2 linked regions of the Massilia sp. METH4 genome follow. Each later gene encodes a partner of the first gene's protein in a complex. Links are inferred from orthologs where the notes say so. Each region holds a gene or a part of one and is shown on either strand. Other genes may lie near its edges. The genes, in order: metK and groL.

Evidence for each region.
Region 2: the proteins of metK (region 1) and groL are in contact, whole or in part, in a cryo-EM structure (PDB 8P4O), measured with the Escherichia coli proteins. The link is inferred for Massilia sp. METH4 from one-to-one orthologs.

What each region holds. Positions count from the first base shown.
Region 1 is NZ_CP146614.1:2,118,331-2,125,418, reverse strand. Bases 401-3,328 are described here. They hold metK (methionine adenosyltransferase), read right to left. Parts: upstream 2,486-3,328; coding sequence 1,316-2,485; downstream 401-1,315. Other genes in these bases: V6Z91_RS09535 (lysophospholipid acyltransferase family protein), read left to right, coding at 2,681-3,328; ahcY (adenosylhomocysteinase), read right to left, coding at 401-1,079. Also shown: more of ahcY, read right to left, coding at 1-400; more of V6Z91_RS09535, read left to right, coding at 3,329-3,544; V6Z91_RS09530 (lipid A biosynthesis acyltransferase), read left to right, coding at 3,541-4,437; dapF (diaminopimelate epimerase), read left to right, coding at 4,434-5,303; V6Z91_RS09520 (hypothetical protein), read right to left, coding at 5,318-6,727. UniProt on the Escherichia coli protein: Catalyzes the formation of S-adenosylmethionine (AdoMet) from methionine and ATP.
Region 2 is NZ_CP146614.1:548,654-555,685, reverse strand. Bases 2,860-5,731 are described here. They hold groL (chaperonin GroEL), read right to left. Parts: upstream 5,183-5,731; coding sequence 3,536-5,182; downstream 2,860-3,535. Other genes in these bases: groES (co-chaperone GroES), read right to left, coding at 5,225-5,515; V6Z91_RS02560 (hypothetical protein), read left to right, coding at 3,024-3,197. Outside these bases: V6Z91_RS02575 (glutathione S-transferase N-terminal domain-containing protein), read right to left, coding at 1-338; V6Z91_RS02570 (hypothetical protein), read right to left, coding at 372-875; V6Z91_RS02565 (thiamine pyrophosphate-requiring protein), read right to left, coding at 960-2,750; V6Z91_RS02545 (hypothetical protein), read left to right, coding at 5,771-5,980; V6Z91_RS02540 (hypothetical protein), read left to right, coding at 6,136-6,372; V6Z91_RS02535 (cell division protein ZapA), read left to right, coding at 6,369-6,680; V6Z91_RS02525 (EVE domain-containing protein), read left to right, coding at 7,017-7,032.

The sequences.
Region 1 (7,088 bases):
ATGTTCTCCCACTGGTACTTCTTCAGCGCGGCGACATCGATCTCGTTGTCGAAGTGGCCGATATTGCAGACGATCGCCTGGTCCTTCATCTTGAGCATGTGCTCTTCGGTCAGGATGTGGTAGTTGCCCGTGCAGGTGACGAAGATGTCGCCGTGCTCGCACGCGTAATCCATCGTCACGACGCGGAAGCCTTCCATGGCGGCCTGCAGCGCGCAGATCGGGTCGATCTCGGTCACCCACACTTGCGCCGACAGCGCGCGCATTGCCTGGGCCGAACCCTTGCCTACGTCGCCATAGCCGGCGATGACGGCGATCTTACCGGCGATCATGACATCCGTGGCGCGCTTGATGCCGTCGACCAGCGATTCGCGGCAGCCGTACAGGTTGTCGAACTTCGACTTGGTCACGGAATCGTTCACGTTGATCGCGGGGAAGGCCAGCTTGCCTTCCTTGTGCATCTGGTACAGACGGTGCACGCCGGTGGTGGTTTCCTCGGTCACGCCCATGATGTGCGGCAGGCGCTTCGAGTACCACTGCGGATCGCTGGCCAGGTGGGCCTTGATCGAGTTGAACAGGCAGATTTCCTCTTCCGACGTCGGATTGTCCAGCACGGAAGCATCCTGCTCGGCGCGCGCACCGAGGTGCAGCAGCAGCGTGGCATCGCCGCCGTCGTCGAGGATCATGTTCGAGTACACGCCCTCGCCCGGCCATTCGAAGATGCGGTGGGTGTATTCCCAGTACTGGTCCAGCGTTTCACCCTTGATGGCGAACACCGGCGTGCCGTTGGCGGCGATCGCGGCGGCGGCGTGGTCCTGCGTGGAGTAGATATTGCACGAAGCCCAGCGCACCTCGGCGCCCAGCGCTTCCAGCGTCTGGATCAGCACGGCGGTCTGGATCGTCATGTGCAGCGAGCCGGTGATGCGGGCGCCCTTGAGCGGCTGGGCTGCGGCGTATTCCTCGCGGATCGCCATCAGGCCCGGCATTTCGGTCTCGGCGATGCGGATTTCCTTGCGGCCCCAGTCGGCCAGGCCGATGTCGGCGATGATGTAGTCTTGGGAGTCTTTGAGAACGGCGTTCATCACGCCTCCTTTCATGTTGAAAAAAGTTGACGTGAGCGCGGTTGCTGAAGTGTCCGAGCCTGGCGGATTCGATTGATCCGTCGCAACGCTCCTCGGAGAACAGGCATTCTATAACAAAAAACCGGACGATTGATCCGGTTTTGTTTCACAAAAAATGGGGACGTACCCCATTTTTTGAGCAATATTGCCAGGAAAATGGGGTACGTCCCCATTTTTTTGGCAACTTCTCAGGCCGGTTACGCCAGCCCGGCGGCGGCGCGCAGGGCGGCCGCTTTGTCCGTGCGCTCCCACGAGAATTCCGGCTCTTCGCGGCCGAAGTGGCCGTAGGCGGCCGTCTTGCGGTAGATCGGGCGCAGCAGGTCCAGCATCTGTACGATGCCTTTCGGGCGCAGGTCGAAGTGCTCCTGCACCAGCGCGGCGATCTTCTCGTCCGGAATCACGCCCGTGCCTTCCGTGTACACCGTGATGTTGATCGGGCGGGCGACGCCGATCGCGTACGACACCTGCACCTGGCACTGGCGTGCCAGGCCGGCGGCAACGATGTTCTTGGCCACGTAGCGGGCGGCGTAGGCGGCCGAGCGGTCGACCTTCGACGGGTCCTTGCCGGAAAACGCGCCGCCACCGTGCGGCGCCGCGCCGCCGTAGGTGTCGACGATGATCTTGCGGCCCGTCAGGCCGCAGTCGCCCTGCGGGCCGCCGATGACGAAGCGGCCGGTCGGGTTGACCAGGTATTTCGTGTCTTGCAGCCATTCCTTCGGCAGCACCGGGCGGATGATCTCCTCGATCACCGCTTCCTCGATCTGCTTGTGCTGCATTTCCGGCGCGTGCTGGGTCGACAGCACCACCGTGTCCACCGCCACCGGGCGGCCGTTCACGTAGCGCAGCGTGACCTGGGATTTTGCGTCCGGGCGCAGCCATGGCAGGCGGCCATCCTTGCGCAGCTGGGACTGGCGCTCGACCAGGCGGTGCGAGTAGTAGATCGCGGCCGGCATCAGCTCCGGCGTCTCGTCGCAGGCGTAGCCGAACATCAGGCCCTGGTCGCCGGCGCCCTGGTCCAGGTCCAGGCCGGCGCCTTCGTCCACGCCCTGGGCGATGTCGGGCGACTGCTTGTCGTAGGCCACCAGAACGGCGCAGCCACGATAGTCGATGCCGTAGTCGGTATTGTCGTAGCCGATGCGCTTGATGGTTTCGCGTGCCACTTGAATATAATCAACGTTGGCGTGCGTGGTGATTTCACCCGCCAGCACCACGAGACCGGTGTTGCACAGCGTTTCGGCGGCAACGCGGGCCTTCGGATCCTGTTCCAGGATGGCGTCGAGGATGGCGTCGGAAATCTGGTCGGCGACCTTGTCGGGGTGGCCTTCGGAAACGGATTCGGACGTGAAGAGATAATCGATGGAAGACATCGCAAGCTCCTGTATAAGTTGATAAAACTGTCGCAACAACCCATACGGCTTGCGACGCTTTAGCGAAATTTGTAGACCGCCTCGCAAGTTGTCTGTTAACTCGGCGGTATGTGCTGACGTGGTATTTTACGCTTCTTCAAAAATTTTTGGGCAGAGCAACGCGAACTGTTGTCCCAACCCCTCAATAACCTGTACATGTTGTTACGAACTTTCCGTTTTTTCTCCATCTTTCCATTGCCGGTCCTGCATGGCCTTGGCGCACTCCTGGGCTGGATCGTTTACGCGTTGTCGCCGTCGTATCGCCGCCGCATGCGCGAGAACATCGGCCGCGCCGGCTACGCGGACCATCTGCGGCAGGCGATCGGCGAAGCCGGCAAGGCCATCGCCGAACTGCCCTTCGTCTGGCTCGCTTCCGAAAAACGGATCGCCCGCCGCGTCTTCCTGAACAATTATGAGCTGGTCGAGGCACACCTGCGCGCCGGCCGCGGCATCGTGTTCCTCACGCCGCACCTGGGCTGCTTCGAGATCACCGCGCAGCGCGTCTCGCACGATACGCCGCTGATGGTGATGTACCGCCCGCCCAAGCAGGCAGCCATGAAGCCGCTGGTCGAGGTGGCGCGTGCGCGCGGCCAGATGGAGCTGGCGCCGGCCAACCTGTCCGGCGTGCGCATGCTGGCCAAGTTCCTCAAGTCCGGCAAGCCGGTCGGCATCCTGCCCGACCAGGTGCCCCAGGAAGGCGAAGGCGTGTGGGCCGATTTCTTCGGCCGCCCCGCCTACACGATGACCTTGCCGGCCAAGATGGCCAAGCTGGGCGGCGACGCGCCCGTGCTGCTCACCTATGCGGAGCGCCTGCCGCGCGGGCGCGGTTTCCTGATCCACTTCGTGCCCTTCCCCGGCTCGCTCGAAGGCGACAATGCCCAGCAGGCACGCGCGATCAACGCCGCCATGGAACAGCTGATCGCCGGCTGCCCGGCCCAGTATTACTGGAGCTACAACCGCTACAAGGTGCCGCCCGGCGTGGCCGCGCCCACGGCGGCCGCGGGCACGGAGGCGGCATGAAGGTGCTTCTCGGTTTCATGTGGCTGCTGCACTGGCTGCCGCTGCCGGTGCTGGGCCGCTTCGGCGATGCCGTGGGCAGCCTGCTGTTCGTGATCATGGGCCCGCGCCGCGAGATCGCGCTGACCAACCTGCGCCTGGCGATGCCGGAACTGACGGAAGCCCAGCGCCGCGACCTTGCCCGCCGCCATTTCCAGGCCTATTCGCGCAGCGTGTTCGAACGGGCGATCCTGTGGTGGGCATCGGAAGCGCGCCTGAAGCGCCTGATCACGGTCGAGACCAGTCCGGGCATGCCGCCCGGCCAGATTCCCGTGGCGGCGATGACGGAAAAGCCGACCATCCTGCTGTGCCCGCATTTCGTCTGCCTGGACGTCGGCGGCGCCGCGATCGCCATGGAGGCTTCCGCCTCGTCGATGTACGTCACGCAAAAGAACGCCACGTTCGACGCCGTGCTGCGCGCCGGCCGCGCCCGGTTCAAGCCCGTCAAGCTCTTCACGCGGCAGGATGGCATCAAGCCGATCCTGCGCGCCCTGCGCGACCGGCTCCCTTACTTCATGTTGCCCGACATGGATTTCGGCGAGAAGGATGCCGAGTTCGTGCCCTTCTTCGGCGTGCCCGCCGCCACGCTGACCGCCACCGCCCGCATCGCCGCCACGACGGGCGCCCAGGTCATGCCGGTGATCGCGACTTTCCTGCCAAATTATCAAGGTTGGCGCGTCAAGTTCTATCCGGTGTGGGACAATTACCCTGGTACCGACATGGTTGCCGCCACGCGCCGCATGAACGAATTCATCGAGGAGCGCGTGCGCGAGGCGCCGGCGGAATATTTCTGGACCCACAAGCGCTACAAGACCCGCCCGAACGGCGAGCCGTCCTTCTACTCGAACAAGCGATGAAACTCAAATTCACCAAGATGCATGGCGCCGGCAACGACTTCGTCGTGATCGACGCCATCAACCAGCAGATCGACTTCACCCCGGCGCAGTGGAAGGCACTGGCCGACCGCCGCTTCGGCGTGGGCGCCGACCAGCTGCTGGTCGTCGAAAAGTCGACCAACCCGAGCTGCGATTTCCGCTACCGCATCTTCAACAGCGACGGCGGCGAAGTGGAACAGTGCGGCAACGGAGCACGCGCCTTCGCCAAGTTCGTGGCCGAGAAGGGCTTGACGGACCGGCACAGCATTGCCGTGGAAACGATGTCCGGCATCATCGCGCCCCGCCTGGAAGAAGACGGCAGCGTGACGGTGGACATGGGAGCCCCCGTGTTCGATCCCGCCCTGGTACCGTTCGATACGGAAGGCCTGGAAGGCCGGCGCGAAGGCGACGACACGCTGTGGCCGCTGGTGCTGGAACTGGCCGGCGAAAAGGAAACCGTGCTGGTATCCGTAGTGTCGATGGGTAATCCGCACGCCGTGCAGGTGGTGGCGGACGTCGACACGGCGCCCGTCGAACTGACCGGCCCGCTGATCGAACACCATGCCCACTTCCCGCGGCGCGTCAACGCCGGCTTCATGCAGATCGTCAACCGCCGGCATATCCGCCTGCGCGTGTTCGAACGGGGCGCGGGCGAGACGCTCGCCTGCGGCACGGGCGCCTGCGCGGCCGCCGTGGCCGGCATCCGCCGCGGCCTGCTCGACTCGCCCGTGCGCGTGGATGCGCGCGGCGGCGAGCTGTCGATCGCCTGGGCCGGCGAGGGTCAACCGGTCTACCTGACCGGCCCTGCCGTCACCGTCTTCGAAGGCGAGATCACGGTCCAGGACTGAGCTGGAGCGCGGTCCTAGGCCGCCAGCCGCGCGCGGCCGCCTGAGGCCGATCCTTCGAGCGCCCTTTCGACCGCGCTTTCGACCGACTCCAGCCACGTCTTGAACCGGTACAGCCGCTGCCGGTAATTGCCTTCCAGGTTCGCGTCGACGTACTCGAAATGCCGCGCGATGCGGTCCAGCGCCTGCCGATGGCGGGCCGTCTCCACCATCACCAGCCGTCGGCGGCCCCGGCCATAACTGGCACGGACATCGACGGCCAGGCAATGCCCTTCGTCCGCCGCCCGCACGTCCAGCAACAGCGCCTCGGCGCGCGTCAAGCCGAACAGCGCCGCCAGTTCGATCCGTGCCGCCAGCAGCGGCTGGTTGCTGGCCAACTCCCGCGTCAGCAAGGGCAACAGGGAAACCGCCCAGTTATTGCGATCGGGCGCGGGCGCGATGCGCGCCAGCATGGCGGCGGCCTGCTCGCAGCCCTGGGCTGCCGCCTTTTGCAGCCAATACACGGCCTTCACGTCGTTCCGGTCGCAACTGCGGCGCATGCGCCATGCCTGCGCGCCGCACTCGAGCTGGGCGCCGGCATGCCCCAGCGCCGCCGCACGTTCCAGGCAAGCCTGCGCCTCGCTGACGCTGCGCTGGGAAAATTCCGCCTTCACATAGATGCGCGACAGCGCGAACCAGGCTTCGGCCATGCCTTGTTCGCCGGCCAGCGTCAGCCACCGCACGGCGCGCTTGAAGCTGGCGGGGCAGCCGTGGGGCAGCCGCATGCCATCCGCGTCGATGCGCGCGAGTTGCAAGCCCAGCGCCAGCTGGGCGTGGCGGTCGCCGGCCGCGGCCGCCAGCTCGCGCATCCGCTGCGCTTCGTCGCCGCCCTCCTCGCCGGCCAGCAGCTCGGCACAGCGCGCGAGCAGGCGCGCCTGCGCCGCGGAACCGGCCCAGGCCGCGGGATCGGCCGATGCCTGGGCGAGCAGTGCGCGCGCCTGCGGCAGGGCGGCGTCCAGGGAAATGGGGGGCTCGGCCAGCGGCCGCGGGGCCTGGTGGCTGGTCTGGATCGGCAGCGCAGGCTCGGGCACGGCGGGCCGCAACCGGGCCAGCAGCGTGCCGGCTTCGGCGCAGCCGGCACGGGCCGCCGCGTCGAGCGCGCGGCGGGCGCGCCGGCACAGGCCGGGCTGCCTGATCGCCGGTTCCTGCAACAGCAGGCGGGCCAGTGTCAGCGCGGCCGGTACGACGCCGGCATCGCTGGCGCGGGCATACCAGTCCAGCAGCGTGGCACGATGGTGGGTAGCGTAATGCCAGGGGATGTCGCGGCCGATCAGCAGCCATGCTTCTTCGATGCCGGCCGCCGCCGCCCGCGACAGCCAGTGCAGGGCGGTGGGTGGGCTGCATGGCAGGCCCGCGCCGCCGGAAATGTACAGTTTGCCTAATTTCAATTGACAGCCAGGGTCTCCCGCCCTTGCACCCCTGATCACTGCCAGCTCTTCACGATTGGCCATGTCGGTCTCCAGGAAGCTGCGCTGGCGCGCGGCGCCCGTCGTGCGGGGCCGTGCCACTGCGCGCTCTTTTCGTTATGTGTAACGGTGCACCGCGTGCAACTCGACAGTTTAGGCACCGCACTGTTGCTTTGTCTCGACAAGCTTCAGCCCGCTTGATCCGGCGCAAACGGGCTGACGCTTGTGTCCGGCTACGCTATGTGTGGACACCTTACCAATGAAAGGATTGCCTGACGCGGCTTAACAAATAACACCGTAAAACTACCGTTTTATAAATACAACAAGATACCGGCGTTTTTCC
Region 2 (7,032 bases), 1.6 Mb from region 1 along the record:
TGCGGGTAGAACCACAGCCGGAACGGGCCGCCGAGCGAGGTGGCGAGCGCCACGCTCCACTGCAGCCACGCGCCCCGGTCGGGCGCCCCGGGGGCGGGCGCCAGGCCGGCTTCCGGGTGGCGTTCGGTCAGCAGCATCAGGATGGCGGCCGATTCGCGGTGTGCCAGGCCGTCGATGTCCAGGGTGGGCACGGTGCCCTGCGGGTTCAGGCGCAGGTAGTCTTCCGTGCGGGGCACGTCGAGATCGACGTTCACCAGCCGATGGGGCGCGCCCGTGTCGTGCAGCGCGGCGTGCACGGCAAGGCTCGCCGCGCCAGGGGAGTAGTACAGGGTGTACATCGGTCTCGTTCTCCGTTCCGATCCAGGGGATGTTCAGCGGGCGGCCCGTTCCATCGGCCGTTGTTCGGTGCGCCAGCGTGCCAGCGGCAGCAGCGTTTGATCGTCCTCGACGAGGATCTCGCCATCGGCCGCGCCGACCAGGAAGCTTTGCCAGGTCACGGCGGCCTCGGGCCGGTTCTCCACGAAGCTCAGCTGGTGGTACTGCCTGCCGTCCACCGCGCGCAGCGCCGGGTCGAAGGGGATCACGGCGCCGCGCACCTTGCCGCCTGACGCGGTCTCGATCTGCCTTGCCCAGGCTTGCAGCTCGGGCAGTGCCATCAGGCGCGCCACGGCCTGGTCGCGGGTCAGCGCCTGCCTCGGCGCGGCAGGGGCCGAAGTGACAGGAGCGGCAGGAGCGGCAGGCGTGGTGGTGGCCGGCCGCGCCGGCGCATTGCCGGGCCCCACGTGCTGCGGATACAGGTACCACGCCCCGAATGCGGCGGCCAGCAGCCCGGCCAGGGCGCCGGCGAAGGCGGGGAGGTGGGAGGATTTGCTCATGCGGCGCTCTTGGTATCCATTCTGTCCATGTGGCGCCCATGGTAATCGAAAGCGCGGCGTGGCGGCGCCCTCGCCGGAGCGGGACTAGTCCTTCCTGGGCGGGAACCACGACTCCCATGTCTCCTTGATACTGGCGCGCACCGTCGCCAGCGCGTCCGGATCGCCCTTCAGCAGCGCCTTGAAGTAGGCGGCGGCCTGCTTGGCCGGCACGTCCGGCGGCAGCGGCGGCACGTGCGGGTCCGTCACCATTTCCAGCACGCAGGGGCGATCCGACGCGAGCGCCGCTTCCCAGCCGGCCGCCACCGCGTCCGGGCTGTCGATGCGGATACCTTTCAGGCCCAGGAGTTGCGCGTATTGCGCATACGGGAAATCGGGCATGACCTGCGAGCTTTCGAATTTCGGATTGCCACCCATCACGCGCTCTTCCCACGTGACGAGGTTCAGGTCGCGGTTGTTGAGCACCATGACGACGAGCTTGCCGTTGCCCCAGCGCGGCCAGTACTTGGCGATCGTGATCAAGCCATTGATGCCGTTCATCTGCATGGCGCCGTCGCCCACCAGCGCGATCACGTGCCGGTCCGGATACGCGAACTTGGCGGCGATCGCATACGGCACCGCGCAACCCATCGTGGCGAGGCCGCCGGAGACGCTGGTCATCATGCCGCGGCGGATCTTCACGTCGCGCGCGTACCAGTTGGTGGCCGAGCCGGAATCGCCGACCACGATGCACCCGTCCGGCAGCCGCGGCGACAGTTCCCAGAACACGCGTTGCGGGTTGATCGGGTTGGCGTCGTTCATGGCGCGGCCTTCCAGCACGCGCCACCAGCGCTCCACGTTGGCGCGGATATCGTCCTGCCACTGCCGGTCGGTCTTGCGCAGCAAGAGCGGGATCAAGGCGCGCAGCGTCTCGCGTGAATCGCCGATCAGGTTGAACTCCATGGGATAGCGCACGCTGGCGCGCCGGGCGTCGATGTCGATCTGCACGCCGCGCGCCTGGCCTTCCTTCGGCAGGTGCTCGCTGTAGGGGAAGTTCGAGCCGACCATCAGCAGCGTGTCGCATTCGCTCATCATGTCATGGCTGGGCTTCGTGCCGAGCAGGCCGATGGCGCCGGTGACGAACGGCAGGTCGTCCGGCACGGCGGCCTTGCCCAGCAGGGCCTTGGCGATGCCGGCGCCGAGGATGTCGGCCACCTCGATCAGTTCGTCGGTCGCGTGCAGGGCGCCGGCACCGGCGAGGATCGCTACCTTCTTGCCCTCGTTGAGGATGCGCGCGGCCTGCTCGAGCGCCTGCTGCGACGGCACGTGGCTGCGGGTGAGGGCACCGATGCCGGAGACCACGGTGCCATGCTCGCGCGGCGGCCTGGGCACCGCTTCCAGGTCCTGCACGTCGTTCGGGAAGATGATGCAGGTGACCGCGCGCTCTTCCTTGGCGATGCGGAAGGCGCGATCGATCAGGTGGCGCACCTGGGCCGGGTCGGTGGCCATGTGCACGTATTCGTGGGCCACGTCCTTGAACAGGGCGGGCAGGTCCACTTCCTGCTGGTAGTCGCTGCCGATGGACATGCGCTTTTGCTGGCCCACGATGGCGACCACGCCCTGGTGATCGAGCTTGGCGTCGTACAAGCCGTTCAGCAGGTGTACGGCGCCCGGGCCGGAGGTGGCCAGGCAGACGCCGACTTCGCCGGTGAATTTGGCGTGCGCGGTGGCCATGAAGGCGGCCATTTCCTCGTGCCGCACCTGGATGAATTCGATGGTTTCCTGCCGGCCGAAGGCGCCCATGATGCCGTTGATGCCGTCGCCGGGATAGCCGTACACGCGCCGCACACCCCATTCGCCCAGGCGTTGCAGGAGGAAGTCGCCTACCGTATCTGCCATGTCGCTCTCGCTCGTCTTGTCCAAACGGCATGATAAAACCGCGACCGCCGCGTTGGCGCACGCAAGCAGTGCAGTGCAGCACGCGCGCGGTTCCGGGCAGGATTTTTGGCGGTCTGTCGCCAGGGAAAAGGCCGCTTGATGCGGCGCAAAAGCGTATCGTGCAAGCGTCTGAAAACGTTGTTCAAGCGGGACGTTTCGCTTAAAAAAACAGCAGAGGGATCGAAAAGCGGGTGTATATTGAATCCACAACAACCACGGAACAGGAGACGCAAGATGGATATGGAACCGGACGACCGCACCGGGCGCTATGTTGGCTTCGGTATCAGCCTGGGTGCAGCGATCGGCTGCGCGATCGGTGTTGCAATGGGTAACTTCGCGATGGGCATTGGCCTCGGTGTCGGCGTCGGCAGCGCCGTCGGCGCGGGCCTGGCGCGACGTCGGCCCTGAGCATCACCACCTGCGATGTGCTTGGACGGCTGCTGCGGCAGCCGTTGTTGTTTGTGCCGGTCCCGACCAGCGAGTCAGGCGGGCATGAGTCCCCCGAAGCAGGAAAATGAGCAGGAAAATGGGGACGAGGAAAATGGGGACGCGAGGAAAATGGGGACGTACCCCATTTTCCAGGAAATATTGCTCAGAAAATGGGGGTGGAGCAGGGGTTTCGCGGAGCATGCTCCGCGCCCGCGGAACGGTAAGAGCCTGCGGGCTCCTACTCTCCGGACCATTCACCATAAAAAAGGCCGCTTCCGGGGAAGCAGCCTTTTCAGATGTATCGGCTAAGCCGGCAATTACATCATGCCGTCCATGCCACCCATGCCACCCATACCGCCCATGCCACCCATGCCGGCGGCAGGCTTGTCTTCCACCACTTCGGCGACCATGCAGTCGGTCGTCAGCATCAGGCCGGCGATCGATGCGGCGTTTTGCAGTGCCGAGCGGGTGACCTTGGCCGGATCCAGCACGCCCATTTCGACCATGTCGCCGTAGGTGCCGTTGGCGGCGTTGTAGCCGTAGTTGCCGGTGCCGGACAGCACGGCGTTCACGACCACGGACGACTCTTCACCGGCGTTCTGCACGATCATGCGCAGCGGCTCTTCCATCGCGCGCAGCACGATCTTGATGCCGGCTTCCTGGTCGGGGTTGTCGCCCTTGATGTTCAGGGAAGCGCGAGCGCGCAGCAGGGCAACACCACCGCCCGGCACGATGCCTTCTTCCACGGCAGCGCGGGTAGCGTGCAGTGCATCTTCCACGCGGGCCTTCTTCTCTTTCATCTCGACTTCGGTCGCGGCACCCACCTTGATCACGGCAACACCGCCGGCCAGCTTGGCCACGCGCTCTTGCAGCTTTTCACGGTCGTAGTCGGAGGTCGCTTCTTCGATCTGCACGCGGATCTGCTTGACCCGGCCTTCGATGCCAGCGGCTTCGCCGGCGCCGTCGATGACGATCGTGTTTTCCTTGCCCACTTCGATGCGCTTGGCCTGGCCCAGTTCGGCCAGCGTGACTTTTTCCAGCGTCAGGCCGACTTCCTCAGCCACCACCTGGCCGCCGGTCAGCACGGCGATGTCTTCCAGCATGGCCTTGCGACGGTCGCCGAAGCCAGGAGCCTTCACGGCGCAGGTCTTCAGGATGCCACGGATGTTGTTGACCACCAGGGTCGCCAGCGCTTCGCCTTCGATGTCTTCGGCGATGATCAGCAGCGGACGGCCAGCCTTGGCAACTTGCTCCAGCACCGGCAGCAGGTCGCGGATGTTCGAGATCTTCTTGTCGAACAGCAGCACGAACGGGTTTTCCAGGACGGCGACTTGCTTTTCCTGGTTGTTGATGAAGTACGGCGACAGGTAGCCGCGGTCGAACTGCATGCCTTCCACGATGTCCAGCTCGTCGTTCAGCGACTTGCCGTCTTCCACGGTGATCACGCCTTCCTTGCCCACTTTTTCCATTGCTTCAGCGATGCGCTCGCCGATCGAAGCATCGGAGTTCGCCGAGATCGCGCCAACCTGGGCGATTTCCTTCGAGGTGGTGCACGGCTTGGCGATGTTCTTCAGTTCCTCGACGGTGGCGGCCACGGCCTTGTCGATGCCGCGCTTCAGGTCCATCGGGTTCATGCCGGCGGCCACGAACTTCATGCCTTCGCGCACGATCGCTTGTGCCAGCACGGTCGCGGTGGTGGTGCCGTCACCGGCGTTGTCGGAGGTCTTCGATGCGACTTCCTTCACCATCTGCGCGCCCATGTTCATGAGCTTGTCTTTCAGTTCGATTTCCTTGGCGACCGAGACACCGTCCTTGGTCACGGTCGGGGCGCCGAACGAGCGCTCCAGCACCACGTTGCGGCCTTTCGGGCCCAGCGTTACCTTGACCGCGTTGGCCAGAATGTTCACGCCTTCAACCATCTTGGCGCGCGCTGCGTCGCCGAAAATCACTTCTTTAGCTGCCATGTAAAATTCTCCTGAATCTGTTCAAAAGGGGACGGCGTCGTATTACTTGTTGACGACGGCCAGGATGTCTTCTTCGCGCATCACCAGCAGTTCTTCGCCGTCAACCTTGACAGCCTGGCCGGAGTACTTGCCGAACAGAACTCGGTCGCCGACTTTCACTTCCAGTGCACGCACGGTGCCGTTGTCGGCAACCTTGCCGTTGCCCACTGCCAGCACTTCACCCTGGTCCGGCTTCTCGGCGGCGGCATCAGGGATGATCAGGCCCGACGCGGTCTTGGTTTCCTGGTCCAGGCGTTTGACGATGACGCGATCGTGCAAGGGGCGAAGGTTCATACAAAAACTCCTTATGTACAGTGAGGTTGTGATCTTTGTTAGCACTCTCGGCTAACGAGTGCCAACAATTATAGGGATGGTGATATTTGATTTCAAGAGAATTCATATTGGAAAAACGTCTAAGCGGCCGGCTTCGCGCAACAGGCGGTCGATCGGCCTCTTTGTGTTTTGACAAAGCCGCGCCGCAGGCGCAAACTGTCCGTTCGCATTCGTCGGCATTCGACACCCCAGCGGTCGGTTCGAACGCATGGCTCGATGTCGTTGGCGATGTCGGTTGCGATGTCGATTGCGATGTATTTCCGTGGTTACTCCAACCTTAGCGAGGCTGCGATGTTCCAGACGAAATTACCGAGAGACTTCCACGCGCCGGAGTGGGTGCGCGTGGCCATCAACGTGGCGGCCGGCGCGGCGCTCGGCGTGCTGTTCGGCGGCGCAATGTTGCTGGTCATCGGCGCGATCACCTAAGAGCGCTAACGTACATGCCGCCGCCCCCAAGCGGCCATCCCGGCTGTCGCCGCCATCGACCCGTGCGGCGACTTTGCCGGCCATTAAGATGTAATTAAGTGTAGAAGGTTGCCGATTCGGTTGACCCCGTTATCGCGCAGCCCTATAGTGGCGGGATGATTGCAGATTTCCAAGAACTTTCCGACAAGATCGAGCAGTTGGCCGAGCTGACGCAGTCATTGCGTCGCGAGAATGCGCAGCTGCGCCAAGCCAATGCGGCGCTTGTCGCTGAAAATCTCGGCCACCAGAAGCGGCTGGCCGAAGCGCATGCACGCGTGTCGGCGTTGCTGGAACATATCCCCCCGCTGGAGTCGGCGGACGCCAACCCCGAGAAAGAGGACCTCCAATCATGAGCAACGTGGACGTCAACATCCTGGGCTCGTCGTACCGCCTCGTCTGCAAGGACGGTGAAGAACGCGCGCTGCGCGAGGCCGCCGCGCTGCTGGACAAGAAAATGACCACCATTCGCGACACCGGCAAGGTGAAGGGCAACGACCGCATCGCCGTGATGGCCGCGCTGTCGATGGCGGCCGAGTTCCTGACGGCGAAGGCGCCGGCCGGGCCGCTGTCCGAAATCTCCCTGCTGGAGGTGCAGCACAAGATCGCCGCGATGCACCGCATCCTCGACAGTGCGCTGACCCCGCAGGAAAATCTCTTCTGACGCACGATAGGACTTTCCCTCGATCGGTTTGAGGAGTAAACTACGCGTCACCCTGCGGTGTTCGAGAAGTGCCATATATTCCTTGAACCATTTACACGCATAGGTTGCGGAAAATTGTTTGGCGGGAGTGAGCGTCGCTAGTCCGATGAACCCGAAGTTGAACTGACTGTGACCGCCTTGAACCGTAAGGTTCAGGATGCCGGCATGACGGCACAGGCGGGGCCTTATTCAATAGAGAAGCGGTTGCATGCATCGCAAGGTGCGCAACCGTTTTTTTTACGTCCGCACTTTACGTCCGCTTTTACGTCTGTCCATATCGAACGCGGGAGACAATCCATGCCGAAGCAATACT